2 regions of the Streptomyces sp. NPDC055287 genome follow, and region 2 is predicted to be linked to the other one. Evidence: riboswitches for the same ligand, from Rfam matches in the RefSeq annotation. Region 2 holds a riboswitch; the other holds the start of a gene.
The links. A riboswitch is a leader RNA that binds a small molecule or an ion and turns the genes downstream of it on or off. The one in region 2 is predicted to bind S-adenosylmethionine.
Positions count from the first base shown of each region.

Region 1: another riboswitch for S-adenosylmethionine. It lies ahead of thrC (threonine synthase); the one in region 2 lies ahead of ACWIHY_RS20445 (aminotransferase class V-fold PLP-dependent enzyme).

Region 1 covers NZ_JBSHNE010000022.1:61,147-75,628, reverse strand. The annotation lists gene ACWIHY_RS27755 (class II fructose-bisphosphate aldolase) at 1-381, opposite strand, end outside; gene ACWIHY_RS27750 (1-phosphofructokinase family hexose kinase) at 416-1,342, opposite strand; gene nagA (N-acetylglucosamine-6-phosphate deacetylase) at 1,472-2,626, opposite strand; gene ACWIHY_RS27740 (ROK family protein) at 2,626-3,597, opposite strand; gene ACWIHY_RS27735 (ABC transporter substrate-binding protein) at 3,745-5,040, shown strand; gene ACWIHY_RS27730 (DUF3263 domain-containing protein) at 5,170-5,439, shown strand; gene otsB (trehalose-phosphatase) at 5,515-6,372, shown strand; gene ACWIHY_RS27720 (alpha,alpha-trehalose-phosphate synthase (UDP-forming)) at 6,497-7,891, opposite strand; gene ACWIHY_RS27715 (glucosyl-3-phosphoglycerate synthase) at 7,974-8,924, opposite strand; SAM riboswitch class I at 9,102-9,229, shown strand; gene thrC (threonine synthase) at 9,247-10,545, shown strand; gene ACWIHY_RS27705 (MoaD/ThiS family protein) at 10,619-10,894, shown strand; gene ACWIHY_RS27700 (cold-shock protein) at 11,346-11,549, shown strand; gene groL (chaperonin GroEL) at 11,865-13,487, shown strand; gene ACWIHY_RS27690 (S8 family peptidase) at 13,671-14,482, shown strand, end outside.
Region 2 covers NZ_JBSHNE010000012.1:69,123-83,604, reverse strand. The annotation lists gene ACWIHY_RS20480 (hypothetical protein) at 1-300, opposite strand, end outside; gene ACWIHY_RS20475 (NlpC/P60 family protein) at 390-1,472, opposite strand; gene ACWIHY_RS20470 (C40 family peptidase) at 1,726-2,754, opposite strand; gene ACWIHY_RS20465 (NYN domain-containing protein) at 3,062-4,420, opposite strand; gene ACWIHY_RS20460 (hypothetical protein) at 4,455-4,697, opposite strand; gene ACWIHY_RS20455 (rhomboid family intramembrane serine protease) at 4,838-5,548, shown strand; gene ACWIHY_RS20450 (Lrp/AsnC family transcriptional regulator) at 5,545-5,826, shown strand; gene ACWIHY_RS20445 (aminotransferase class V-fold PLP-dependent enzyme) at 5,911-7,272, opposite strand; SAM riboswitch class IV at 7,450-7,566, opposite strand; gene trpD (anthranilate phosphoribosyltransferase) at 7,678-8,742, opposite strand; gene qcrB (cytochrome bc1 complex cytochrome b subunit) at 8,866-10,491, opposite strand; gene qcrA (cytochrome bc1 complex Rieske iron-sulfur subunit) at 10,488-11,540, opposite strand; gene qcrC (cytochrome bc1 complex diheme cytochrome c subunit) at 11,537-12,346, opposite strand; gene ctaE (aa3-type cytochrome oxidase subunit III) at 12,414-13,034, opposite strand; gene ACWIHY_RS20415 (hypothetical protein) at 13,252-13,647, shown strand; gene ACWIHY_RS20410 (Ig-like domain-containing protein) at 13,666-14,482, opposite strand, start outside.

The DNA.
Region 1 (14,482 bases), on a different contig from region 2:
GTGACCCCAGCGGACCGCCTCCGCCGTGGCCTTCACGTTGTCGCCGTACGTCAGCTTCGAGGCGTCGAACATCGCCGAGCTGAAGCCCGCCGGGTGCGCCGCGCGCAGCAGCTCGACCGACTCGACGTGGTCGAGGTGGAGGGACAGCAGGGCCGAGGACGCCCGCGCCACGGCCGTCGCCGCCGCCGCGACGGCGGTCAGGTCGCCGCCGTGGAACTTGACCGCGTTCTCGGAGATCTGGAGGACGGCCGACGCGCCCGCCCGCTCCGCTCCGGCCGCGATCGCCTCCGCGTGCTCCAGCGTGATGACGTTGAACGCGGCCAGGCCGTGGCCCGACTCCCGGGCTGCGGTGACGAGTTCGCCGGTGCTGACGAGTGGCATGCGGTCCCCTGGTGCTGGTGGTGGGAGTGCTCGGTTACGCCGCCGCGGCGTGCGTGGTGACTTCGACCCGCGGCAGCAGGTCCTCGTACGTCGTCGCGTCGAACTCGCCCGCCGCCGGGGCCAGTACGGTCGCCGCCGACAGCGCCACCGCCCGCGCGAGACGTTCCGGCCAGGACAGTCCCTCCACCAGCCCGGAGAGCAGCCCGGCCACCGCCGAGTCGCCCGCTCCCGTCGGGTTGCCCTTCGCCCGGACCGGCGGGGCCGCCTGCCACAGGCCCTCGGGGGTGGCGGCGAGCATGCCGGCCGCGCCGAGCGAGGCGATCACGGTGTGCGCTCCCCGGCGGCGGGCGTCGCGGGCGGCGCGCAGCGGGTCGCGGGAGCCGGTGAGCTGCGCGAGTTCGTCGGCGTTGGGCTTGACGAGGTCGGGGCGGGCGGCGATGCCCCGGCGCAGCGGTTCGCCGCTGGTGTCCAGGAGCACGGGGACGCCGGCGGCGCGGGCGCGGCGTATCAGGTCGGCGTACGCGCCCACGTGGATGCCGGGGGGCAGGCTGCCGCAGAGGGCCACCGCTTCGGCGCTGCCGAGGAGGTCGGCGTACGAGGCGAGGAAGGCGGCCCACTCCTCGGGGGTGATGGCCGGTCCCGGTTCGTTGAGCTGGGTGGTGTCGCCGGTGGTGGCGTCGACGACGGCGACGGTGCGGCGCGTGCGGCCGGCGACGGGGACGAGCGCGTCGACGGGGGCGAGGTGGGCGAGGAGGTCGCGCAGCACGGCGCCGGAGGGGCCGCCCGCGAAACCGGTCACGACCGTGTCGTGGCCCAGGGCTGCCAGTGCGCGGGCGACGTTGAGGCCTTTGCCGCCCGGCCGTTCGGTGACGTCGGTGACCCGGTGGGTGGCGTGCGGGGTGAGGGCCGGTACGCGGTAGGTGATGTCGAGTGCGGTGTTCAGCGTGACCGTCAGGATCACCTGCGTCACCCCCAGTAGAAAGCGCTTACCCTTTGTCTCTGTCGGGGTGATCATGCCAAAGAAACGGCGGTTGGCCCAGGGTTCGAAGCCAACCGCCGTGTGATGCTTTTGTATGGACTGGCGGTGAAATCAGCCCACTTGGGGCTCAATCACCCAAGCCCCCTTGCGCATCACGCCCTTGAGCGTGAAGTCCGCGTCCAGGACCACCAGGTCCGCGTCCTTGCCCGGCTCCAGCGAGCCCACCTTGTCGTCGACGCCCAGCAGACGGGCGGGGATGGCGGAGATGGAGCGTACGACGTCGTCGACCGGGATGCGGTCGACGGTCACCGCACGCTTGAAGGCCGTGTCGAGGGTGAGCGTGGAGCCCGCGATCGAGCCGCCCTCCGCGAGCCGCGCGACGCCGTCCCTGACCTCGACCGCCAGCGGCCCGAGCGCGTACGTGCCGTCGCCGAAGCCCGCCGCGTCCATCGCGTCCGTGATGAACGCGACGCGGGCCGCGCCCGCCCGGTGGTACGCCAGCTCCAGCGCGGCCGGGTGCAGGTGCGTACCGTCGTTGATCAGCTCGACCGTGATCCGCTCGTCCTCCAGGAGCGCGGCGATCGGGCCCGGCGTGCGGTGGCCGAGGGCGGGCATCGCGTTGTAGAGGTGCGTGGCGACGGTCGCGCCCGCGTCGATGGCCTCGACGGTCTGCTCGTACGTCGCGTCCGTGTGGCCGATCGCGGCGATCACTCCGTGCTCGGCGAGCAGCCGCACGGAGTCGATGCCGCCGGGCAGTTCCGTCGCCAGCGTGACCATCTTCGCCGTGCCGTGCGCGGCGTCGATCAGCTTGCGCACCTCCGCCGGGTCGGGGTCGCGCAGCAGATCCTCGCTGTGCGCGCCCTTGCGGCACGGCGAGATGAACGGGCCCTCGAAGTGGATGCCGGCCAGGTCGCCCTGCTGGACCAGTTCGGAGAGCAGTGCGGCCTGCCGGGCGAGTACGTCCATCTCGCCGGTCACGGTGGAAGCGGCGATGGTCGTCGTGCCGTGCTCGCGGTGCGTCCGTACGCCCGTGAGTACGTCCTCGGCGGTGCCGGAGGTGAAGGAGGCGCCGCCGCCGCCGTGCACGTGCATGTCGACGAAGCCGGGCACGATCCAGTGGCCGGACAGGTCCAGGGACGGAGCGTCCGCCGGGGCGGCGCCGGCGATGCGGCCGCCCTCGATGATGACCCGGCCGTTCTCCACGGTCCCGGTCGGCAGCGCCACCCGGGCACCGGAGAGAACCTTGCTTGCAGCGCGTCCGGCCATCAGGCGGATACCTCCGTGGCTTCTTCTGTGGCGTGCGTGGAATCCGCAGCTTCCGTGGCGAGAAGATCCCAGGCGAGGAGCCCCGCGCCCAGGCAACCGGCGGTGTCCCCGAGGGCCGCCGGAACGATGAGGGGCAGCTTCTGGAACGTGACGCGCTCCGCGACGGCCGCCCGCAGGGGTGTGAACAAGGTTTCCCCCGCCTCGGCCAGTCCGCCACCGATGATCAGCGTGCGCGGGTCCAGGAGGGTGAGCGCGGTGACGAGCCCGTCGGCGAGCGCGCCGATGGCTGCCCGCCACACCTCGCGTGCCCTCGGGTCGCCCGACTCGACCGCCTTCGCGCAGTCCGCGGCGTCGGCGCCGGGGTCGCCGGAGGCGGCGGCCCAGGCGGCGGACACGGCTGAGGCGGAGGCGAAGCGCTCCAGGCAGCCGCGCTGGCCGCAGCCGCACAGGGTGCCGCCGGGGCGCACCACGATGTGGCCGATCTCGCCGGCGTAGCCGTGCGCTCCGGACTCGATCACGCCGTTGATGCCGATGGCACCGGCGATCCCGGTGCCAAGCGGTACGAACAGGAACCGGTCCGCGCCCTTGCCCGCGCCGATCCGGCCCTCGGCGAGGCCGCCGGTGCGTACGTCGTGGCCGAGCGCCACCGGTACGCCGTGCAGTCTCCGGCTGAGCAGATCGCGCATGGGTACGTCGCGCCAGCCCAGGTTGGCGGCGTACACCGCGATCCCGTTCGCGGCGTCGACGATGCCGGGCACGGCCACGCCCGCGGCCGAGGCGCTCTCGCCGTAGCGCTCCTCGCCGTACGCCCGCAGCTCGGCGGCGAATCCGGTGATCGTCTCGACGACGGCCTCGGGCCCCCGCTCCCTGCCGGTGGCCCGGCGGGCCTCGTGCAGCAGTGCGCCGTCCGCGCCGACCAGCGCGGCCTTCATCCCGGTGCCGCCCACATCGAGGGCGATGACGTGTTTCACGGGAACAGTCTCGCGCGTAGACCATGGAAAGGTCTAGTCCACTCGCTGCCGTTCCTGCACCCCGTACGAGTGGAGGCGTTGCACAAGTGAGACCACACTGGTGTAGACCTCACCTCGCGGACTGGGAGAAAATCGCAGCTCATACGCATGTCGGACAATGAATCAGGGTGGGACAGAGCTGTGCACCGGCGCTTCTTGGGTTTGACCGCGACCGTGGTCGCACTGGGCATGACAGTGGCCCTCGCGGGATGCGGAAGCTCCGGCGACGGGGAGATCACGCTCAAGCTGGTCGCGGCGGACTACGACCCCGAGGGCGGCGACAGCACCAAGCAGTACTGGAACGGCGTCGTCAGCGCCTTCGAAGCCAAGAACCAGGGCGTCAAGGTCGATGTCTCCGTCTACGACTGGAAGGACGTCGACCGCAAGGTCGCCGAGATGGTCGAGGCGGGCGACGCCCCCGACATCGCGCAGATCGGCGCCTACGCCGACTATGCGGCCGAGGACGCGCTGTACCCCGTCGACGACCTGCTCTCCATCCCCACGCAGGCCAACCTGCTCGCCCCGCTGGCCGAGGCGGGCGAGGTCGGACGGGTGGCGTACGGCATCCCGTTCGTCGCCAGCACCCGGCTGCTCTTCTACAACGAGACGCTCTTCACCCAGGCCGGCCTCGAGGCCCCCAAGACGTGGGACGGGATCGAGAGCGCGGCCAAGGCCCTCAAGCAGCGCGGCGTGAAGTACCCGTTCGCGCTGCCGCTGGGCAACGAGGAGGCGCAGGCCGAGACCATGATGTGGATGCTCAGCAACGGCGGCGGGTACACCGACTCGGTCGGTACGTACACGATCGACTCCGCGCAGAACATCGAGGCGTTCAGCTGGCTGAAGAACACCCTCGTCGCCGAGCAGCTGACCGGTCCCGTCGCCCCCGCCGAGCTCGACCGGAAGCCCGCCTTCACCGCGTTCGCGAACGGTGAGGTCGGCATGCTCAACGGCCACCCCTCGCTCCTCCAGCAGGCCGCAGGCAAGGGCGTCGAGGTCGGCATGGTGCCGCTGCCGGGCCCCGAGGGCAAGGCGAGGTCGAGCATGGGCGTCGCCGACTGGATGATGGGGTTCAAGCAGAACGGTCACGCCAGGGAGATCGGCAAGTTCCTCGACTTCGCGTACAGCGACGAGAACGTGCTGGACTTCGCCGAGGAGTACGACCTGCTGCCGGTCACCGTCTCCGCCTCCGACACGATGGCCGAGGACCCGGAGCACAAGGAGCTCTGGCCGTTCCTCGAGGCGCTGCCCGGGTCGACGCTCTACCCGGTCGGCAAGACGTCGTGGGCGAAGGTCAGCGAGAGCATCAAGAAGCAGATCGGGTCGGTGGTCGGCCCCAACGGCGATCCGACCGGGACCCTGGGCGCGATCAGCCGGGACGCGGCGGCGACGGAGAACGCCGAGTAGCGCGTTTTCGCGCGGCCCTAGACTGCTCATATGCCTGACGACCCGGAGGAGCCCGACGCGGCCGACGCGCCTGTCGAGCCTGCCGGGTCGGTTGAGCCCGCGCCTCTCGTCGAGCCGGTCGGGTCCGTCCTGGCGGAGCCCGACGCGAGCGGTCCCGAACCCTCGGGACAGACCGGGGGGCTCTCCGGGCGGGACCGCGCCGTACTCGCCGTCGAGCGGCGGTCGTGGCCGGGGCCGGGTGCCAAGGAGCGTGCGATGCGGGAGCAGCTCGGCATCTCGCCGACCCGCTACTACCAGCTCCTCAACGCCCTGCTCGACGACCCGCACGCCCTCGCCCACGACCCCGTCACGGTCAACCGGCTCCGCCGGGTCCGCGACGCACGGCGCGGCCGCCGCTGAGCGGGTGGCCCGGCCGGGGGCCCGCCGCGCCCGGCCCGGTGCCGAGCCGGGCGCGCGCCGGTAGGGTCAGGGGGCATGGGCAGCCAATCGCAACCGCACCCCCTGCCGACCGAGTTCACGCCCGCGACCCCTGCCGGCCGCGACGGCCTCGCCGCGCTGCTGGCCGCGCCGGACCGGGCGGTGATCGCCCTCGACTTCGACGGCACGCTCGCCGACATCGTCCCCGACCCCGAGCAGGCCCGCGCCCACGTCGGCGCGGTCGAGGCGCTCGCCGCGCTCGCGCCGAACGTCCGCTCCGTCGCCGTGATCACCGGCCGCCCGGCCGGTGTCGCGGTCCGGTACGGCGGCTTCGCCGGAGTCCCCGGCCTCGAACACCTCGTCGTACTCGGCCATTACGGCGCCGAGCGCTGGGACGCGGTCACCGGTACCGTCCGCGCCCCCGCCGCACACCCGGGCGTACAGGCCGCCCGAGCCGAACTCCCCGGCTTCCTCGACGGCATCGGCGCGTGGCGCGGCTCGTGGATCGAGGACAAGGGGCAGGCCGTCGCCGTCCACACGCGCCGTGCGGAAGACCCCGTGAAGGCGTTCGAGTCCCTGCGCGTTCCGCTCGCGGAGCTGGCCGCCCGCCACGGGCTGATTGTCGAACCCGGCCGCCTGGTACTGGAGTTGCGCCCGCCGGGTATCGACAAGGGCGTGGCGCTCGCGGAGTACGCACGTGAGGCCGGCGCGGGCTGTGTGCTGTATGCGGGGGACGATCTGGGGGACGTAGCCGCGTACTCCACGGTGGAGAAGCTGCGTACGGAGGGCGTTCCCGGGCTGCTGGTGTGCAGCGGCAGCGAGGTTCCCGCGCTTGCCGACCGCGCCGACCTGGTGGTGGACGGCCCCGCGGGAGTGGTCGCCCTGCTGAAGTCCCTGGCCGCGGCCGCCGCTTGACCTCGCGCGGGGGGTGCGGTGCGGGTTGCCTGCGGCGCTCTCCCCGACCCGCCCCTCCCCGAACCGGGGCTCCACCTCGGACCCCGGTCCACAAAGGCCGTTGGGCTGGACTCCGCCCCCGCTCCTACGCTCGCGTCAGCGCGTTCAGCTGCGCCAGGAACCACGCCGCCGGTGACAGCGCCGTCGACGCCGCGGCCAGCCGCTTCGTGCGCTCCGACCGCTCGCCCGGCTCCATCACCAGCGCCGCGTGCAGCGCCTCCGCCGTCGCCATGACGTCGTACGGGTTGACGACGATCGCGTCGTCGCCGAGCTCCTCGTACGCCCCCGCCTCCCGCGACAGCACCAGCGCACACCCCGCGTCGGAGACGACCGGCACCTCCTTCGCCACGAGGTTCATACCGTCCCTGATCGGGTTGACCAGCGCCACGTCAGCCATGCGGTACGCCGCCAGCGACCGCGCGAAGTCGTCGTCCAGCTCCATCAGCACCGGCTGCCAGTCGGCCGTCCCGTACTCCGTGTTGATCTCGTCGGCGAGCCGCCGCACCGCCGCCGTGTAGTCGCGGTACACCGCGAGGTCCTGCCGCGACGGGTAGGCGAAGGCCACGTGGACCACCCGGCCGCGCCACTCCGGCCGGTCCACGAGCAGCTGCCGGTACGCGAGCAGTCCGCGCACGATGTTCTTGGAAAGTTCCGTACGGTCCACCCGGACCACGGTCCTGCGCCCGGTCCCGACCCGCTCCCGCAGCCGGACCAGCCACTCGTTCACGTCCTCCTGGTGCGCCCGCTCCCGCAGGAAATCCGCGTCCGCGCCCAGCCCGTGCACCCCGACCGCCGTGCCGTCCAGCGCCCCGGCGCCCAGGACGTCCACCGCGCACGCCGCGAACGCGTCCGCCCAGCGCCGGGTCAGGAACGCCACCCGGTCCGCGCCCAGCAGGCCCCGCAGCAGCTGCCGCGCGATGTCGTCGGGGAGGAGGCGGAAGTAGTCGACCGGCGCCCACGGCGTGTGCGTGAAGTGGCCGATCCGCAGGTCGGGGCGCAGCTCGCGCAGCATGCCCGGCACCAGGCACAGGTGGTAGTCCTGCACCAGCACCGCCGCGCCCGGCGCCGCTTCCGCCGCCAGCGCGTCGGCGAAGGCGCGGTTGTACGTTTCGTACGCCGCCCACTGCCGCCGGAACTCCGCGTCGAAGGCCGGCTCCAGCGGCGTCTGGTAGAGCATGTGATGGACGAACCAGAGCACCGAGTTCGCGATGCCGTTGTACGCGTCGGCGTGCACGTCGGCGTCGATGTCGAGCATCCGTACGCCCGCCGTGCCCGTCCCCCGCCGCACCGCCTCCCGGTCGCCGTCCCCCAGCGCCGCGCACACCCACAGCGAATCGGCGTCCTTCCCGATCGCCGACAGGCCCGAGACGAGACCGCCGCCGCCGCGCTTCGCGGCCAGCGTGCCGTCATCACGGAGCGTGTACGAAACCGGGCCGCGATTGGAAGCGACGAGAACCTGGGCAGCGTGCTCGGAGACCATGTGCCGAAACCTAGCCCGTCCGGGAAGCCCTCAAACGTGCGTACGGCCGGGCTGTGCCACGCCCGGGATTACGCCGCGTGGATTACGCCGCGCGCCGCGCCGCGTACTCGTCGATCTCGCACATCGGCGGCCGCTCCTCCGTGTCGACCGCATGCGTGTGCGGTACGAACCCGAAGCCGTCCACTCCCCGCTCGAACTGCGTCAGCGTCGGCCGCACCAGCGGGCCGCGCGAAAGCCGCAGGTGAGCCGTCCGGTAGATGGTGGCGGCCATTCGCCCGAGAGCCTGCCCGTCCTGGTGGCGGTGCTTGCGTACGCCGACATCCACCTGGGCCAGCGCGTCGAGGCCCACGGTGTGCAGCGAGTCGACCAGCAGGCCCAGCTCCACTCCGTAACCGACGGGGAAGGGCAGCCGCTCCAGGAGTGAGCGGCGTACGGCGTACTCGCCGCCCAGTGGCTGGACGAACCCGGCCAGCCGCGGCCAGTGCAGATTGAGCAGGGGGCGCGCCACCAGCTCCGTCACCCTGCCGCCCTGACCAGTGGCTTCGCCGAGCGGACGGTCGTACATCGCCTTCACGAAATGTACGTCGGGCTCGGTCAGCAGCGGCCCGACGATGCCGGAGACGAACGAGGCGGAGAAGTCCCTCAGGTCCGAGTCGATGAAGCAGATGATGTCACCGCTCGTTACCAGGAGTGACCGCCACAGGACTTCGCCCTTGCCGGGCAGGGCCGGTATGCGCGGCAGCACGGCGTCACGGTGCACGACCCGCGCCCCCGCCGCCGTCGCCACCTGCGCCGTACGGTCCTTCGAGGCGGAGTCGACGACGACGAGCTCGTCGACGAGGGGCACGGCCTCCATCAGCTCGTGGCGTATCGCCGCGACGATGTCGCCGACCGTCTCCTCCTCGTCGAGGGCGGGCAGCACCACGCTGACGGTGAGGCCACGCCCGGCCTTGGCCGCGACCAGCCGGTCCAGCGGCCGGTCGGCCGTGGACCAGGACCGCAGGTCCAGCCAGCGCTCCACCTCTTCCAGCACGGGCCTTCTCCCTCGTCCGGCGAGCCGTCGTACGACTCGTCCTGTGATCCATCTCGCGGTGCGGACGACTGTCTCAACCGTCCGGGGGTTCGGTTACAGTCTTGAACAACGCGGACGCCCCTCGCATCTCGGGGGCGTCGCGGAACAAATGCGCCGGGCCCAGACCCGGCGCCATAGCGCTCATCCAGAGGGACAGAGGGAACGGCCCGTTGAAGTCCCGGCAACCATTCCGCCGACCGCGAGGTATCGGTGGGGACGGTGCCAATTCCGTCTCACGGCGAAACGCGCCGTGGGGAAGATGAGGAGAAAGGGCCTCGCCACCATGGCTGTGCAGTCTGTTGAAGCTGATGCAAGCACCACGAATTCCCTGCCCGTAGACCTGGGCCCCGCCACCGCGCTTTCCTGCCGCGAGTGCGGAGAGCGATTCGAACTCGGCCCGATCTTCGCCTGTTCTTCCTGTTTCGGTCCTCTTGAGGTCGCCTACGACCTCCCGCTCGGTGACGCCGACGCGCTGCGCAAGCAGATCGAGGCCGGACCGGACAACATCTGGCGGTACGCGCCGCTGCTGCCCGTCCCCGCCGACGTGGCCTCGAAGCCGAGCCTGAACCCGGGCTTCACCAAGCTCGTCAAGGCCGACAACCTGGCCCGCGAGCTGGGTGTGACCGGCAACCTGTACGTCAAGGACGACTCCGGCAACCCGACGCACTCCTTCAAGGACCGTGTCGTCGCCATCGCCGTCGAGGCCGCCCGCGCGTTCGGCTTCACCACGCTCTCCTGCTCCTCCACCGGCAACCTCGCCGGCGCGGTCGGCGCCGCCGCCGCGCGGGCCGGTTTCCGCTCGTGCGTGTTCATCCCGCACGACCTGGAGCAGGGCAAGGTCGTCATGGCCTCCGTCTACGGCGGCGACCTGGTCGGCATCGAGGGCAACTACGACGACGTCAACCGCTTCTGCTCGGAACTGATCGGCGACCCGCTGGGCGAGGGCTGGGGCTTCGTCAACGTCAACCTGCGCCCGTACTACGGCGAGGGCTCCAAGACGCTGGCGTACGAGATCTGCGAGCAGCTGGGCTGGGAGATCCCGGACCAGCTCGTCATCCCGATCGCCTCGGGCTCGCAGCTCACGAAGATCGACAAGGGTCTGAAGGAGCTCATCGCCCTGGGCCTGGTCGAGGACAAGCCGTACAAGATCTTCGGCGCTCAGGCCGAGGGCTGCTCCCCGGTGTCGACGGCCTTCAAGGCCGGGCACGACGTCGTACGGCCGCAGAAGCCGAACACGATCGCCAAGTCGCTCGCGATCGGCAACCCGGCCGACGGCCCGTACGTCCTGGACATCGCCCGCCGCACCGGCGGCGCGGTCGAGGACGTCAACGACGAGCAGGTCGTGGAGTCGATCAAGCTGCTGGCCGAGACGGAGGGCATCTTCGCGGAGACCGCGGGCGGAGTGACCGTCGGCGTGACGAAGAAGCTCATCGAGGCCGGGCTGCTGGACCCCACCCTCACCACCGTCGTGCTCAACACGGGCGACGGTCTGAAGACCCTTGAGGCGGTGGCCCCGACCACGGGCCAGTCCGCCGTCATCCGCCCCAGCCTGGACTCTTTCCGAGAGGCCGGCCTCGCGTGAGCGAGCGCAGCGAGCGAACCCAAAAGGAGGCGCGTCACGCCGTGCGTCTCCGAGCGTCAGCGAGGAGAAAAGCATGAGCGTCAACGTCCGCATTCCGACGATTCTCCGTACGTACACGGACGGCAAGGCCGAGGTCGCTGCCGAGGGCGCGACCCTCGCCGAGGTCATCGCCGACCTGGAGAAGAACCACACGGGCATCGCGGCCCGCGTCCTGGACGACCAGGGCAAGCTGCGGCGCTTCGTCAACGTGTACGTGAATGACGACGACGTGCGCTTCGAGCAGGGCCTGGAGACCGCCACGCCGGACGGCGCCGGCGTTTCCATCATCCCGGCCGTCGCCGGAGGCTGACCGTCCGGCACTGTGCCGGAGGCTGACCCCCTCTCAGGACACCCCGCGTTACGCCGATTGCCCTCTCCGCCATGAAAGCGGAGGGGGCAATTCTGCATGGTTGAGCGCGGTACAGTTGGGGAAGCCCCCTTCGCTGCTTGTGCCCGGCGCATATGAGAATGCGTCCCCGCACGACAAGAAGCAGCCAAAGTGCCGGACCCAATTGCCCGCTCATGTGCGCCTTGTCCGGCCCGAGTTGCCCCGGAAGTCGGGGAATTCATCGCATTCGCCTGTTCCCTCATGCCCAGATTTCTCGTCGGATTGACCTGTTGCAGAGGGCAGTTGGGCGGATACATTCAGCCGCGGTCGACGCGTTCCGGCGCACGCCCTCTCCTGTCGGAGGGTGGAGGAGTCTGACCCAGGGCCCGCGAAGTGCGGTCCTGTGCAAGGGCCAGAAATAGGGGAGTTAGGCATGGCTCAGGGCACCGTCAAGTGGTTCAACGCGGAGAAGGGGTACGGCTTCATCGCGGTCGACGGTGGTGCGGATGTTTTCGTCCACTACAGCGCGATCCAGATGGACGGGTACCGCACCCTTGAAGAAGGTCAGCGAGTCGAATTCGAGATCTCGCAGGGCCAGAAGGGTCCGCAGGCGGACATGGTCAAGCTCGCCGTCTGATCTCGGCGCGATCGGCCACCGACGCACTCACACAGGAAGGGCCTGTACCCCACACCGGGTGCAGGCCCTTCCTGCGTGCCGCCGTCCCTCAGTACGCCTGTCCACATCCGAGGGGGACGCTTGCACTCGAAGGGGTCGAGTGCTAATCATTGGCGTTAGCACTGTTAGCACTCTCCCAGTGAGAGTGACAGAAGGACCGGGCCGGTGAGGCCCGCAGGCCGGGTGGGACAAGGAAAACCACCAGGCAGGCAGGCCGTCCGTCGCGGGCGCCACTCGGTCCGGAGAATCCACCCCAGTCCGGGAGGACCACTTCACATGGCCAAGATCATCGCGTTCGACGAGGAGGCACGGCGCGGTCTCGAGCGCGGGATGAACCAGCTCGCCGACGCCGTCAAGGTCACCCTCGGCCCCAAGGGCCGTAACGTCGTCCTCGAGAAGAAGTGGGGCGCCCCCACGATCACCAACGATGGTGTTTCCATCGCCAAGGAGATCGAGCTCGAGGACCCGTACGAGAAGATCGGCGCCGAGCTGGTCAAGGAAGTCGCGAAGAAGACCGACGACGTAGCCGGTGACGGCACGACGACCGCGACTGTCCTCGCCCAGGCTCTGGTCCGCGAGGGCCTGCGCAACGTCGCCGCCGGCGCCAACCCCATGGCCCTCAAGCGTGGCATCGAGAAGGCCGTCGAGGCCGTCTCCGCCGCTCTCCTTGAGCAGGCCAAGGACGTGGAGACCAAGGAGCAGATCGCTTCTACGGCCTCCATCTCCGCCGCCGACACCCAGATCGGCGAGCTCATCGCCGAGGCGATGGACAAGGTCGGCAAGGAAGGCGTCATCACCGTCGAGGAGTCGCAGACCTTCGGTCTGGAGCTTGAGCTCACCGAGGGCATGCGCTTCGACAAGGGCTACATCTCGGCGTACTTCGCCACCGACATGGAGCGCATGGAGTCGTCGCTCGACGACCCGTACATCCTGATCGTCAACTCCAAGATCTCCAACGTGAAGGACCTCCTTCCGCTGCTGGAGAAGGTCATGCAGTCGGGCAAGCCGCTGCTGATCATCGCGGAGGACGTCGAGGGCGAGGCACTGTCCACGCTCGTCGTCAACAAGATCCGTGGCACCTTCAAGTCCGTCGCCGTCAAGGCTCCGGGCTTCGGTGACCGCCGCAAGGCCATGCTCGGCGACATCGCCATCCTCACCGGTGGCACCGTCATCTCCGAGGAGGTCGGCCTCAAGCTGGAGAACGCCGGTCTCGACCTGCTCGGCCGTGCCCGCAAGGTCGTCATCACCAAGGACGAGACCACGATCGTCGACGGCTCCGGTGAGAGCGACCAGGTCCAGGGTCGCGTCAACCAGATCCGTGCCGAGATCGAGAACTCCGACTCGGACTACGACCGCGAGAAGCTCCAGGAGCGCCTGGCGAAGCTGGCCGGCGGCGTGGCCGTCATCAAGGCCGGTGCCGCCACCGAGGTCGAGCTCAAGGAGCGCAAGCACCGCATCGAGGACGCGGTGCGCAACGCCAAGGCCGCCGTCGAGGAGGGCATCGTCGCCGGTGGTGGCGTGGCTCTGCTCCAGGCCACGGCCGTCTTCGAGAAGCTCGAGCTCTCGGGCGACGAGGCGACCGGCGCCAACGCCGTGAAGCTCGCGCTGGAGGCCCCGCTCAAGCAGATCGCCGTCAACGGTGGTCTCGAGGGTGGCGTCGTCGTCGAGAAGGTGCGCAACCTGGCCGTCGGCCACGGTCTGAACGCCGCGACCGGCGAGTACGTCGACATGATCGCCGAAGGCATCATCGACCCGGCGAAGGTCACGCGCTCTGCACTGCAGAACGCCGCGTCCATCGCCGCGCTGTTCCTCACCACGGAGGCGGTCATCGCCGACAAGCCCGAGAAGGCCGGTGCCCCCGCGGGCGGCGGCATGCCGGGCGGTGACATGGACTTCTGATCCGTCAAGGATCGGTAGCTCCATCGTCGTACTGCTGTACGCGACCGAGGGCGGCATTCCCCGTGAGGGGGGTGCCGCCTTCGGGCGTTTCTGCCCGCGCCCCGGCGTGTCGCTACGTAAAGTATTCAAACCACCGCACAGAGTGATTGCGCGTGATCGTTTCTGCATGGTGACATCGTGACCATGCCACACCTCATGAGGATCGCCCTCGCGGCCGCCGTCACGGCTGTCCTGGCGACCGCAGGTCCGTTGTCCGCCTCCGCGCAGCCCGCCGAGTCGGCACCCGCCCCGCTCCGTCTGGCCGACCAGCCCGTCCCGGACCAGTACCTCGTCGCCATGAAGCCCGCGTCGGACGTCGCCCAAGCCGCTCAGGAGGTTGGCGTCACCCCCCTCTTCAGCTTCGAGAAGGTGATGCACGGCTTCGCGGCCAAGCTCACGGACGACCAGCTCGCCAGCGTGCGGGCCGACCCGAACGTGGCGGCCGTGGAGCAGGACGCCGAAGTCACCGCGTCCGGGCCCGCCGCGTCCTGGGGCCTGGACCGGATCGACCAGCGCGCCCTGCCGCTCGACAGCCAGTTCAGCACCGCCGCGACCGGCGCCGGAGGCAACGCGTACATCCTCGACACCGGTATCGACTACAACCACAGCGAGTTCGAACAGCGCGCCAGGTTCGGCTTCGACGCCTTCCCGGCCCAGGGTCAGTTCGGTAGGGACTGCGCCGGCCACGGTACGCACGTCGCGGGCACGGTGGGCGGCAGGACGTACGGGGTGGCACCCCAGGCGAATCTCATCAGCGTCCGGGTCCTCGACTGCCAGGGAAGGGGCAGCAGCGTCACGATGATCGCCGGGCTCGAATGGACGGCGTCGCACGCCGCGCAGAACCCCGGCAGGCCGGCCGTACTGAACGGATCGCTCGGCGGCGGGTATTCGCGCCTGGTGAACGAGGCCGCCACCGCACTCTCGGACAGCGGTGTCCTGCCGGTCCTCGCGGCGGG
Region 2 (14,482 bases):
GTACCCCGCGAACCGGTAGCGCAGCTCGACCCGCACGGTGGCGCGCCCCGTGCCCGTACGGTCGAGGCCCGTCAGCCGGTAGTCCCAGGAGCGCAGCGGCACCTCGGCGAGGTTCGCGAACTCCTCGCGCTCCGCCGCCCGCAGCTCTGTCGCGGCCGGGTCGAGCGCCGCCAGGTACGCCGCCTCGTCGCGGGAGACGACGGCCGCCGCCCGGCGGTCGAGCGTCCGCTGGATGTCCCGGGTCGCGGTGTCCGCGGGTTCCCCGGGCGTCGTACACGCGGACACGAGAAGGAGAGGCACGAGGGCGGGTCCCGCCCACCGCCTCCACCGCGTCCCACGCCTCCGGCCTGCCACCCAGCCGATCGTACGGGCAGGGCGGTCCGCTCAGCTCAGACCCGGGTCACCGACGAGACCGGCATCATGCCGACCGGGTCGTAGCGCACCGGGGCCCCGGGGTAGGGCGCGTGCACCACTTGACCGTTGCCCATGTACATCCCGATGTGGCTCGCGTCGTCGCGGTACGCCACGAGGTCCCCCGGCTGCGCCTGGTCGAGGGAGACCTGCCGTCCGGCGTACCGCTGTGCCTGCGAGGTACGCGGCAGGGAGACGCCGGCCTGGGCGTACGACCACTGCGTGAGGCCCGAACAGTCGAAGCCCGAAGGGCCGTTGGCGCCCCAGATGTACGGTTTGCCCACGGCTCGCTGTGCCGCCAGCACGGCGGCCGACGCGCGCGAGGAGGCGGGCGCCCCACCCGGCAGAGGCGGCGTCTCACCGCGGTCGCCGGAACGCGAGGACCGGCCGTCGAACTCCTCGCGCTCCTCCGTCGGCAGCGAGTTGAGCAGCCGCCGCGCCTCCGCGAGCTTGCGCTCGACGACGCGCTTGTGGCGGGCGACGGCGGCCCGGCTGCGCTCCAGTTCGCCGAGCTTGGTGGAGGCTTCCGCGCGCTGCTGCCCCAGCTTGCGCTGGGCGGCCCTGAGTTCGGTGAGGGCGCTCGTCTGGCGGGCGCCGATACGGTCGAGTGCCGCGGCCTTGGAGAGGTAACTGTCGGGGTCCTCCGACAGCAGCAGGGCGAGGGCCGGGTCCAGGCCGCCCGCCCGGTACTGGGCGCCCGCGACCGCGCCGAGCGCGCCCCGCATGCGGTTGATGCGCTCCTGGCCGCGCGCCGCCATGTCCTGGGCCTGGCCGACCTCTTCGCGCAGCCGGTCCGCGAGCTCGTCGGCCTTGTTGAACCTCTCGGTCGCCTGCTCCGCCTGCTCGAAGAGCCGGTCGACCCGCGTCCGGGTGGCCGTGACGGTGGCCGGGGAAGTGGCCGAGGCGGTCGCCGAGGAGCCGGCCGGCGACGTGTCGTGGGGGTCGGCGCTCGCCGGGGACGCGACGAGCGCTGCCGCCGCCGTCGCCGCGGCGGCGGACAGAACCGTGACCCGGGCGCTCTGCGTGAGGCCGGACTGTGAGGGACGCCGGTGGGTCGCCACAGGAAGCCGCACTCCTTCCACTGCGTGCAGCCCCCTGCCGCCCGGACGGGCGGACCAATGGACCGGGGGCTGCGCGAGCAGACAGTAGCGGTGCGATCACGCGGCGGCCAAAGACCTCGCCGGGCGGAGAACGGGCACAGACAGCGACGCCCCGCCGGAGAACCAGGTCACCGGCGGGGCGGACAGTCAGCGGGAGTTGCCGGAATTCGCCCGAATGGGCGGTGTCGGCAACGGCCGTCGCGACTGGCGTTTGTCAGACGCGCACGCCGAACTGGAAGGTGCCCATGTAGTCCATCGACTCGTACCGCACGTTGGCACCGGGCTTCGGGGCGTGCAGGATCTGGTTGTTGCCGGCGTAGAAGCCGACGTGCGCCAGGTTGTTGAAGAACACCATGTCGCCCGGCTTGAGCTGGCTCTTGCTGTACAGCTTCTGGCCGTCGTTGTGCTGGGTGAACGTGGTCCGGGAGATGGAGACACCAGCCTGGGCGAACGCCCACTGGGTCAGCCCGGAGCAGTCGTACGCGTTGGGCCCGGTCGCACCGGAGATGTACGGCTTGCCGATCTGGGTGGCCGCGGCGCTCAGCGCGGCGGCGCCGCGGTCGGAGGCCGGAACCTCCTTGCCGAGGTTCACGCGCTCGCTGGCCGCGCGGCTGGCGCGCTGCTCCTTCTCCCGCAGCTCTTCACGCTCGGCGGCGGTGAGCGTGTTCAGGAGCCGCTGCGCCTCGGCGAGCTTGCCCTGGAACTTCTTCTTCTTCTCGCCGAGTTCCTGGCGTACGTCTTCGAGGTCGTCGAGCTTGTCCGTCGCCTCGGCGCGCTGCTGCGCCAGCGAGCGCTGCTTCGCCTGGATCTTCTCGAGCGACTCGGCCTGCTTGGCGCTCAGCTGGTCCATCGCGCCGGCCTTGTCGAGGAAGGTGTCCGGGTCGGCGGAGAGGAAGAGCTGCACGGAGGGGTCGATGCTGCCGGTGCGGTACTGGGCACTGGCCACCGAACCGAGCGCGCCGCGCATCTCGTTGAGGTCCTCCTGGCCGCGGGCGACCTTGTCCTGGAGGTTGTCGACCTCTTCCTTGAGCTTGTCCTGCCGCTCCTTGGACTGGTTGTACTTCTCCGTCGCGGCTTCGGCCTCGTGGTAGAGCTTGTCGACCTTGGCCTTGACCTCGCTCTTGGTCGGCTTGGGGTCGGCCTGAGCGGTCTGGGACGTGAGCGCGACGGCTGCGGCTGCGGTCGCGGTGAGCACGGTCACACGAGTGCGGCTCGGCTGCTTGGGACGACGGTGGGACGCCACGAAGGCGAGCTCCTTCTTCCTCGAGCCGCCTACCGGGATCGGGGACGTGATCCCCGGCTCCACGCTTCGGCTCCCCCGCGGAAATGGACCGAATTGCATGGACTCGGCGGTACCTTCGCTGACACCCCGGATGGGCGATCTACCGTTCGAAGGTTCGAGGGCAGACCTTAGTGACCTTCTTGTGATCAGTTCAAATCCTCAGGTGTAAAAACTCACCCAGTGGTCACAATCTTTACTTACATCACACTGGCAGTAATGGCCAATTGACGGTGCGTTTCCCGAATTCGGGCATTACGCCGAGACGTCACTAGACGCGCGAAAGCCTCTTCAGCAACAAGGCGGACGCAACGGGCCTCGCGCCCGACTTGGCGACACCGTCGGCCACTTCACGGTCGGTCGAGGCCACCACGACGGGACGCCCCGGCGGTTCCGCCCGTACGAGCTGCCTGATGAGCTCGTCGGCCGTCACGCCCGGCTTGCTGAACAGCACCCGCACTCCGCGCGGCGGTGCGAGCAGCACCGGCGCCACCAGTTCCGCCCCGTCGAAGACGCACGTCACTTCGGCGCCCGTCTGCGCCGCGAGCATCGAGAGGCCGCCGAGGAGCCTCAGCCGCTGCTTGTCGAGCGGCATCTGCGGATAGCCCGTCTTGGTGACGTTGTAGCCGTCCACGACCAGATGACACTGCGGCAGTTCGAGCAGCTGGTCGAGCAGCGCCGGGTCGGTCTCGGAAAGCGCCCTGGCCGCGATGTCCTTGGGGGTCATACGTCCGGGCTCGACGGCGTCCACCGTGTCGGCGGGATGCACGGAGGCGGGCGGCAGGGCCAGTTCGCGACGCAGCCCCTGGGCGGCGTCCAGCACCGTGTCGAGCAGCAGCCGCACTCGCATGTCCTCGATGCTGCGGCCCTCGCGCACCGCCCTGCGGCTCGCCTCGACGGACGCCTCCGCCTCACCGAGCCGGGCCCGCAGCCGCCGGGCCTCGCTCTCGGCGGCGGTGACCCGGGCGGCGGCGTCGGACTTGAGCATCTCGGTCTCGGCGTTCGTACGGCGCAGGGCGGCCTCGCCGCGCTTCACGTCACTGAGGGCGCTGCGCAGCTTGCGGCTGAGCACGTCGGCCTCCTTGCGGGCGGCCTCCAGCTCCGTGCGCAGCCGTTCGGTCTCGCTCTTCGTCTGCTCGCGCGCGTGCGCGAGCTCCTCGCGCAGCCGCTCCAGCTCGCGCTGGGCGGCCTCGTCGGCCCGCTCGATGTCCGCCCGCAGGGCCTCCTCGCCTGCGGCGGCCACCAGCTTGACCCAGCCGACGGGACGCAGGACGTACGCAGCGGCCGCCACGTCGACGGGATCGGCGGCGGCCGGTGGCGCGCCCGACTCCAGGGCGCGGGCCAGCTCGGGCTGCGCCTCGCGCAGCCGCTCGCTGATGCGCTGACGGAACAGCGAGTCACCCTCCAGCGCGGCGGCCATCGCGTTGCCCGCGAACTTGGCGCGCCGGGAGGGCGTAAAACGGGCGTACTGCCTCAGCTGGGAGGGGAGTTCCGCGACGGTGAGCCCGCCGAAGGCGTCCGAGACCAGTGCGACGACCTTGTGCCGTACGCCTTCGGGCAGCGGGCGGTCGAGCACCTCGGCGGCGTCCCCGGCCGGCCCGGCCGGTTCAGCGCCGCTTGCATGCTCCACAATCCGTCACCCCACTACTTTCGGGCCGGTCCTCTCAGGAGCCGGCGCCCGGCCTGTCCACCAGTTCGATCTGGTCCACCGCGTTGCACCAGCGGCAGCGCACCGACTCGATGGTCTCACTGACCACCTCGCGTTCCTCGACCTTCGGCTCTCCGGCCAGGTCGAGATGGACGTACTCGATCACCTTCGACGAGCGGGTGACATCGAAACGTGTGAGGTTGCCGCACAGGGCGCAGCGCCACCGGGTCTGGGCAGTCGGCAGGGGAACTGTCGTCATCGTGCGTCCTCTTTCGTCGTGCCTACTGCCCGTAACCCTACGGCCTCACGGGTACCCCCTGCGGCGGACTGTCCACGCTCCGGGACGGGGTCCGGCGAGGCACTCCGTCCCGGCCGGTCCTGTTACGGGATGATCTGGCCGTGATCAATTGGCGCGAAGCGGCCCGGGGCCCCGTGGTGACGTACGGCGCGATCGGCCTCTGCTGCCTGATCTTCGCCATCGGCCCCCTCTCGGGACTCCATCCGGTGTACGGCACGGGCGACATCCTCCTCGCCGTACAGAGCGCCTACTTCGAACGCTGGGGCGTGATCCCGAGCGAGCTGCTGAGCGGCGACCCGTCCAGGCTCGTCACCCCGCTCACCGCCCTGTTCGTGCACGGCAGCTGGCTCCATCTGCTGGGCAACATGCTCTTCCTGTTCGTCTTCGGGGCGATGGCCGAGCAACGCATGGGCCGCCTGCAGTTCGCCCTGTTCTACGTCGGCTGCGGCTACCTCGCACTCGTCACGTACGCCGTCGCCCATGCCGAGTCCGAACAGACGCTGGTGGGGGCCTCGGGAGCGATCTCGGCGGTGCTCGGCGCCTTCCTCTTCCTCTTCCCCCGGGCGCGGGTCACGAGCCTGTTCCCCTTCCTTCTCTTCCTGCCGCTGCGCTTCCCCGCCTGGATCGTGCTGATCTTCTGGTTCGCCCTGCAATGGCTGGCGGCGCAGCGTGCGGGTTCGGGTCCCGGGGTGGCGTATCTCGCGCACGTGGCGGGGTTCTGCGCGGGCTTCCTCTACGCATGGGGGCGTAGTCGGCGTACGGCTAGAGTGAGGACCTCAGCGCCGGCCACCGAGGGAGAAAGCCAACCGTGATCACCGCGATCGTGCTCATCAAGACCAGCGTGGACCGGATCCCCGAGATCGCCGAGTCGATCGCCGCGCTGGACAGCGTCAGCGAGGTCTTCTCGGTCACCGGTACATACGACCTGATCGCCATGGTCCGCGTGGCCAGGCACGACGACCTGGCGGATGTCATCCCCGGCCGGATCAGCAAGATCCCCGGAGTCGAGGGCACCGACACGCATGTCGCGTTCCGTACGTACTCGCAGCACGACCTGGAAGCGGCCTTCGCGATCGGCCTCGACGCGTAGCCCGTCCCGGCGCGCACGTGGGATCCCACGGGGCGGCGCCGGGGGCAGGCGGCCGCGGGCGGTGGCGACGCGAGCGCGGGCCGTTCAGACCGCCGGGACGCAACGGCCTTCCTCGGTGCGGTAGTTCCACTTCGCACCGTCCTTGACGAGCTCCTTGACGGCGCCCACGAAACGCTCGACGTGCTCGTCGGGCGTACCGGCGCCGAAGCTCACGCGGATCGCGTTCAGCGAGCGCTCACCCGGCTCGGCCTCCGGCGCGCCGCACTCGCCCGGCTCCTGCGGTTCGCTGCCGAGCAGAGTGCGGACCAGCGGGTGGGCGCAGAACAGTCCGTCCCGTACGCCGATTCCGTACTCGGCGGAGAGCGCGGCCGCGAAGTGCGAGCTGTTCCAGCCCTCGACGACGAAGGAGATGACGCCGACACGCGCGGCGTCGTCCCCGAAGAGCGAGAGCACCCTCACCGCGTCGACCTCGGCCAGGCCCTCCAGCACCTTCGTCACGAGCCGCTGCTCGCGCTCGACCAGGGAGTCGAAGCCGGCCTCGGTGAGCGCCTTGCAGGCGGAGGCGATCGCGTACACGCCGATGACGTTGGGCGAACCGGCCTCGTGGCGGGCGGCCGTGGTGTGCCACTCGACGTCCACGCCGCCGTCGGCGCGGCGGGCGACCTTGCGCGAGGCGCCGCCGCCCGCGAGGTACGGCTCGGCGCTCTGCAGCCAGTCGGCGCGGCCCGCGAGCACGCCGGAGCCGAACGGCGCGTAGAGCTTGTGCCCGGAGAAGGCGACCCAGTCGACGTCGAGCTCGGCGATGTCCAGCGGGTGGTGCGGGGCGAGCTGCGCCGCGTCGAGCACGATCCGCGCGCCGTGGGCGTGCGCGGCGGCGGCGAGCTCCTTCACCGGCCACAGCTCCCCGGTGACGTTCGACGCGCCGGTGACGCACACCAGGGCGGGGCCGTAGGGATCGCGCTCGGCCAGCGCGCGCTCCAGGGTCTCGACGGCCTGGGCCGGAGTGCGGGGCGCGTTCAGGAAGTTGACCCGCGCGTCACGCCACGGCAGCAGCGAGGCGTGGTGCTCGGTCTCGAAGACGAAGACCTTGCAGTCGGCGGGGAGCGCGGCGGCCAGCAGGTTGAGCGAGTCGGTCGTGGAGCGGGTGAAGACGACCTGGTCGCCCTCTCGGCAGCCGAGGAACTCGGCGACGGTGGCACGGCTGTTCTCGAAGAGGTCCGTCGACAGTTGCGAGAGGTACCCGGCGCCGCGGTGCACGCTGCCGTAGTACGGCGCGTACGCCGCCACGTCGTCCCACACTCGCTGGAGGGCCGGGGCGCTGGCGGCGTAGTCGAGGGCGGCGTACGTGACCTCTCCACCGGTCACGAGCGGCACGAGGACATCTCGTCCGAGAACGGGAAGCGGCGTACAAACCGTCTGGTCGGCGGCAGCAGTGGAAACAGACATGGCGAACTCCCGGAACAGGCAGGCGAATTCCCCGCGCCGGCGGATACGCGGCAGCGCTGGAGAAGAAGAGAAAAGGGGTGTGCGAAGAAGGGGCGTAAGGCCCTATCGCATTCGCTTGCTCACAAGGGGCTCCTTGAGGACCAGGACCCCAAGCTGTGACATTCACCGATGTCGAGGGGTCCGCGCTTGCCGTGGACCTTTCTGTCCACGACCCGGTCTTCACCCGGGGCACCCCGCCACGGACGGAGGGTTGCCGGACAGCAAGCCGGGGCCAAAACGCTGTCACTCATGACCTGCCAAGCATCCTGCCACACGATCAAGAAGACGCAAGGCGTAGTCCACTTTTTGAGACCCGAAGTGGCTTGGACCACTCCTTGCGCCATCTCACCGGCCCTCGACCGGCACTCAGCTGTTGCTGGCAGCCACCCAGCGCTCCAGCGCGGCCCTGGCCGCGCCCGAGTCGATCGACTCGGCGGCCTTGGCGATCCCTGCCGCGAGTTGCTCGTCCAGCGGGGCGTCGGACGGGTCCAGCGCCACCAGCGCCGCCGCGGTGTTCAGCAGCACCGCCTCCCGGACGGGACCGGTCTCGCCGGCCAGCAGCCGCCGCGCGACATCCGCGTTGTACGAGGCGTCCGCCCCGCGCAGCGCTTCGACGGGCACGATCTCCAGGCCCACGTCGCGCGGGTCGAAGGCCTGCTCCGTGACCGTCCCGTTCCGTACGATCCACACCCGCGAGGTCGCGGTCGTCGTCAGCTCGTCGAGGCCGTCGTCGCCACGGAAGACCAGCGCGGAATTCCCCCGTTCGGCGAGGACACCCGCCACGATGGGGGCCATCCGCGCGTCCGCGACACCGACGGCCTGCGCCTTCACCCGGGCCGGGTTCGTGAGCGGGCCGAGGATGTTGAACGTCGTCTGCGCGCCCAGCTCCTTGCGCGCCTTGGCGGCGTACCGCAGGGCGGGATGGAACTTCACCGCGAAGCAGAACGTGATGCCCGCTTCCTCCGCCACCTCGGCGACGCGCCGCGGCGTCAGCTCCAGGTTGACGCCGAGCTTCTCCAGGACGTCGGAGGCCCCGCTCGCCGACGAGGCGGCCCGGTTGCCGTGCTTGACGACCTTGGCGCCGGTGCCCGCCACGACGATCGCCGACATCGTCGAGATGTTGACCGTCTTGGCCAGATCGCCGCCCGTACCGACGATGTCGACCGTACGGCCCGGCACCTCGATGGTGTTGGCGTGCGCGTACATGGCCCGCACCAGACCGGTGACCTCGTCGACCGTCTCGCCCTTGGCCCGCAGCGCGACAGCGAAGCCGGCGATCTGGGCGTCGGTCGCCTCGCCGGTCATGATGCGGTCCATCGCCCAGGCCGTGTCGTCGGCGGAGAGGTCCTTGCCGCGCAGCAGGGCGTTCAGGACACCCGGCCAGGAGCCGGCCGCCACGCTGTCGCCGCCAACCGGGGTCACAACGTTCATGGTCCGCTCCAGGGTCCACAGCCAATAAGGATGGCTCCTACCCTATCCAGCCGGGCGGACAGCGAAGAGCCCCGTCCGACGAATGGACGGGGCTCCTGCTGTGGCGACCTTGTAGGTCGGAGATCAGTGGTGGCCGTGGCCGCTGGTGATCTCCTTGTACTCGTCGGCGGTCGGCTTGGGGATCTGGTTCCCCTCGCCGTAGTAGCCCTTGCTCAGCTTGGCGCGGAGCTTCTGGCCGCGCGTCACCTTGCGCTCGACGCCGTTCTCGTCGACCGACGGGCCGATCTCGGCCGGCGCGTACTGCTCGTGCGCCGTGAGCGTGTGCAGCTGCTGCTGGCTGAGCGGCTCGTGCACCTCGACGAACTCACCGTGCGGCAGGCGCTTGATGATGCCCGACTCGCGTCCGTGCAGCACCTTGTCCTTGTCGCGCCGCTGGAGGCCCAGGCAGATGCGCCTGGTGACGATGAACGCCAGGACCGGGCCCACGAAGTAGGAGATCCGGACGAACCACGTGATCGAGTTGATCGACAGGTGGAAGTGCGTGGCGAAGATGTCGTTACCACCACCGAGCAGCATGATCACGTAGCCGGTGATCCAGGCGACGCCCAGCGCGGTCCGGGTCGGCGCGTTGCGCGGCCGGTCCAGGATGTGGTGCTCGCGCTTGTCGCCGGTGACCCACGACTCGATGAACGGGTACACCGCGATCGCCGCGAGGACCACACCGAAGAGAGTCAGCGGGATGAACACACCCAGGGCGAGCGTGTGGCCCCAGAGGTTGATCTCCCAGCCCGGCATGACACGGATCAGGCCTTCGGCGAAGCCCATGTACCAGTCGGGCTGGGCGCCGGTGGACACCTGGTCCGGACGGTACGGGCCGAGCGCCCAGACCGGGTTGATCGTGAAGAGGCCGGCGATGACCGCGATGACACCGAAGACCAGGAAGAAGAAGCCTCCGGCCTTGGCCATGTAGACCGGCAGCAGCGGCATGCCGACGACGTTCTTGTTCGTACGGCCGGGGCCCGCGAACTGCGTGTGCTTGTGGTAGAAGACCAGGATCAGGTGCGCCACCACGAGGCCGAGCATGATGCCCGGCAGCAGCAGGATGTGGATCGAGTAGAACCGGGCCACCATGTCGTGGCCGGGGAACTCGCCGCCGAACAGGAAGAACGAGATGTACGTGCCGACGACGGGCGTCGCCAGGATCGCGCCCTGCGTGAAGCGGACACCGGTGCCGGAGAGCAGGTCGTCGGGGAGCGAGTAGCCGGTGAAACCGGTGAACATGCCCAGGACGAACAGCAGGAAGCCGAACAGCCAGTTGATCTCACGCGGCTTGCGGAACGCGCCCGTGAAGAACACGCGCATCATGTGCACGAACATCGCCGCGAGGAAGATCAGCGCGGCCCAGTGGTGGATCTGCCGGATGAGCAGACCGCCACGGACGTCGAAGCTGATCTCCAGGGTCGACGCGTAGGCCTCCGTCATCCGGATGCCCTGCATCGGCACGTACGAGCCGTGGTACACGACCTCGTTCATGCTCGGGTGGAAGAACAGCGTCAGGTACACACCCGTGAGGATGATGATGATGAAGCTGTAGAGCGCGATCTCACCCAGCATGAAGGACCAGTGGTCCGGGAAGATCTTGCGCATGTTGGCCTTGGCGAGGCTGTAGATGCCCAGCCGGCCGTCCGCCCAGTCGGCTACCCGCTCACCGGCGGGTGCCTTGCGCTTGTCGTCGGTCACGGTGCTCATCCGCGCTCCCAGAAACTAGGACCGACGGGCTCTTCGAAGTCGCTGAGCGCCTCGAGGAATCCTTCGTCATTCACACCGATCCGCAGCTGCGGGAGGGCGTGACCGGCCGGGCCGAAGATGACGCGGGCACCGTCGGAGAGGTCGAAGGTGGACTGGTGGCACGGGCAGAGCACGTGATGCGTCTGCTGCTCGTACAGGCTGATCGGGCAGCCGACGTGGGTGCAGATCTTCGAGAACGCCACGATGCCCTGGTGGGACCAGTCGAGCTCGCGCTTGTCCTTGATGTCCTCCGGCTGGAGCCGGACGATCATCAGGGCCGCCTTGGCGATCTCGTTGTTGAACTCGTGGTTGTCCTCCTCCAGGCCTTCCGGCTTGGCGAAGGTCAGCGAACCCACCGCGACGTCCTCGGGACGCAGCGGCTCGTTCGTGTTCATGTTGATGAGCTGCTTGCCCTTGCTCCACAGCGTGTGGCGGAGCTTGTCCTCGGGGAGCGGGCCCAGGTCGCGCAGCAGCACCACACCGGAGAGCGGCACCATGGCCAGCGCGCCGAACATCGTGGTGCGGATCAGCTTGCGACGGCCGATCGCGGACTCCTCGGCGCCGTCCTTGAAGTCGGCCATGACCTTGGCCTTGACCTCGGGCTCGGCCGAGATGGCGTGCCGGTCGTCGGCGACCTCCACGTCGGACATCAGGGTGCGGGCCCAGTGGACCGCGCCCGCGCCGATGCAGAAGAGCGCGAGGCCCAGGGTCACACCCAGCGAGAGGTTCAGCGCGCTCACGTGGCCGAGCGGCCAGACGTACACGATCTTCTCGACCGAGAACGCCACGAAGGAGGCGATGAAGCCGATCGTGGAAAGCATCGACAGCGTGAACAGGAGGGCGACCGTGCGCTCGGAGCGCTTGGCTGCCCGCTCGTCGATGTCCTGGATACGCGGCTTGTGGGGCGGCAGCCCCGGGTCCGCGAACGGGTCTTCCGCCACGGCTACCGCGCCGTGCGCGGTGTCCTGCTCACTGGGCAGGTTCTTCTCTGGAATCTCTTGGCTACTCATGACTTCTTGGCCTTAGCGGTGTGGGCCGCGACCCAGACGGCGACGGCGATCAACGAACCGAGACCGAAGATCCAGCCGAACAGACCCTCGCTGACGGGGCCGAGGCCACCCAGCGCGAAGCCGCCGGGGGTCTCCGTCTCCTCGCCGTTCACCGTCTTGACGTACGCGATGATGTCCTTCTTCTGCTGCTCCGGCAGCGTTGTGTCGGGGAAGGACGGCATGTTCTGCGGGCCGGTCTGCATGGCCTGGTAGAGGTGCTTCGGGCTCACGCCTTCGAGGCTCGGAGCGTACTTGCCGTTCGTCAGGGCACCGCCCTCGCCCGTGAAGTTGTGGCACTGGGCGCAGTTGGTACGGAACAGGTCGCCACCCTTGGCGATGTCCGCACCCTCAGGGCTGTACTGCTTCTCGGTCGGCGTGATCGGGCCGGCTCCGAGGGAAGCGACGTACGCGGCGAGCTGGTCGATCTCGGCCTGCGAGTAGATCCTCGGCTTCTTGGGCACCTGGGCGCCGGGCTGCTGCGCCGGCATACGGCCGGTGCCGACCTGGAAGTCCACTGCGGCCGAGCCGACGCCCACGAGGGACGGGCCGTCACTGCCGCCCTGACCGCCGGTGCCGTGGCAGCTGGAGCAGCCAGTGGCGTAGAGCCGCTTGCCCTCCTCGATGGCGAGGGACTGGGCGGTTTCATCGGCCTGGGCCTTGCCCGCGGGCGCGAACGCGGCGTACAGCCCCCCGGTGGCCGCCAGCGCGAGGAGTAGTACGACGACCGCCGCCAGCGGATGGCGTCGTCGTGCGGAGAGCTTTTTCACGGATTACCCCGGTGTCAGGATCTTCTGCGTCGATGGTGCTGGATGTGGGCCGGGTTTCGGACCCGACCTACTTGATCATGTAGATCGTGGCGAAGAGGCCGATCCAGACGACATCGACGAAGTGCCAGTAGTAGGACACGACGATGGCGGCGGTTGCCTGCTCGTGGGTGAATCTCTTGGCCGCGTATGTACGGCCGAGGACCAGCAGGAAGGCGATGAGTCCGCCCGTCACATGCAGTCCGTGGAAGCCGGTCGTCAGGTAGAACACCGAGCCGTACGGGTCGGACGAGAGCGAGAGGCCCGCGTCCTTCACCAGCTCGGTGTACTCGAGGACCTGGCCTCCGATGAAGATCGCACCCATCACGAACGTGATGATGAACCACGCCCTGAGCTTCTTCACGTCCCCGCGCTCGGCGGCGAAGACGCCGAGCTGGCAGGTGAGGGAGGAGAGCACCAGGATCGTGGTGTTCGTCGCCGAGAACGGGAAGTTCAGGTGTTCGGCCTGCTGCTTCCAGAAGTCGGGACCCGTCACCGATCGCAGGGTGAAGTACATCGCGAATAGGGCCGCGAAGAACATCAGCTCGGAACTCAGCCAGATGATGGTTCCGACGCTGGTGAGGTTCGGTCGATTGACCGACGGGTGCGCGTGCCCGGTATCTACTGTCGTTGCTGTCGCCACGACCGACATTATGTCGGTCGCTTATCCCGCCCTCACTCCCGGGGGTGCCATTCGGTGTGTCCATGCTCTGAGAAGGCCCTGTGACCTGAGCCGAACGGCCCATCGGAGGTACCGTCGAAGGCATGAACGAACCCCTGCTGACCGGCCGTCGGACGGAGTAGCATCCGCGCATCGGTTCCTGATCCAACACCGAGCCTTCGAGGGCTTTCAGATGCATGGAGGAACAATGACCGCCACGGTCCTGGTCTACAGCGACAACGCGAACACCCGCGAACAGGTGCGGCTGGCAGCGGGTCGCAGGCCCGCCGCGGACGTGCCGCCGGTCGAGTTCCTGGAGTGCGCCACACTGCCGGCCGTTCTCAAGGCGCTGGAGGAGGGCGGTGTCGACGTCTGCGTGCTGGACGGCGAGGCCACTCCCGCGGGCGGCATGGGCGTGTGCCGGCAGATCAAGGACGAGGTCTTCGACTGCCCGCCCGTGCTGCTGCTGATCGGGCGCCCGCAGGACTCCTGGCTGGCCACCTGGAGCCGCGCCGAGAGCGCCGTGACCCTCCCGGTGGACCCGGTGGAGTTCGCGGACGCCCTGGCCGCCCTGCTGCGCCGCAGGCTCGCCGTAGAGGCGTGACACCCGCGCGGGGCCCCGTCAGACCTCCGGCCGCAGCCTGGCCGCGTCGACGGGGCTTCCGCCTTCGTGCAGGCCGGCCAGCAGCGCGCTGCCCTTGCGCCACTTGTCCCAGGGCAGGTTCCAGTCGCCGAAGCCGTTGCCGAACGGATCCATCATGTTGCCCGCGCTGTTGACGACCTTGACGATGTCGCCCTCGCGGACCGTCTTGAAGAACCACGCGGCGTTGTCCGTGCTCATACCGGTGCAGCCGTGGCTGACGTTGGCGGATCCCTGCGAGCCGACCGACCAGGGCGCGGCGTGGACGTACTCGCCGCTCCAGGTGACCCGGGTCGCGTAGTAGACGGGCAGGTCGTACGAGTCGGCCGTCCCCTCGGCGATGCCGACGGTCGTACCGCGCATCCGTACGAAGTACTCCTTGCCCAGTACGACCTTGACGCCGTTGCGGGTGGAGAAACCGGGCTTGCCCGTGGTCACCGGAATGGTGTTGATCACCTTGCCGTTGCGCTTCACCGTCATCTGGTGCGAGCCGGCGTCCGTGATGGCCTCGATCCGGTCCCCGGTGGTGAGCCGCAGCGGCTTCGTGGGGCCGCCGTAGAGCCGGTCGGCCACCTTGATGCCCTCGAGGGTGCTGCGCACCGTGATCGTGGCGTTGGCGGGCCAGTACTCCTTCGGACGGAAGTGCAGTTTCTTGTCGTCCACCCAGTGCCAGGCCCCCTGCACCGCGGGCTCCGAGCGCACCTTCAGGGCCCGTTCGACGACCGCCCTGGCCGTCTCGCCCTTGACGGGGGCGCTCAGTTCGGCGGTGACGGGCTGGCCGACGCCGTACTTGCCCGTC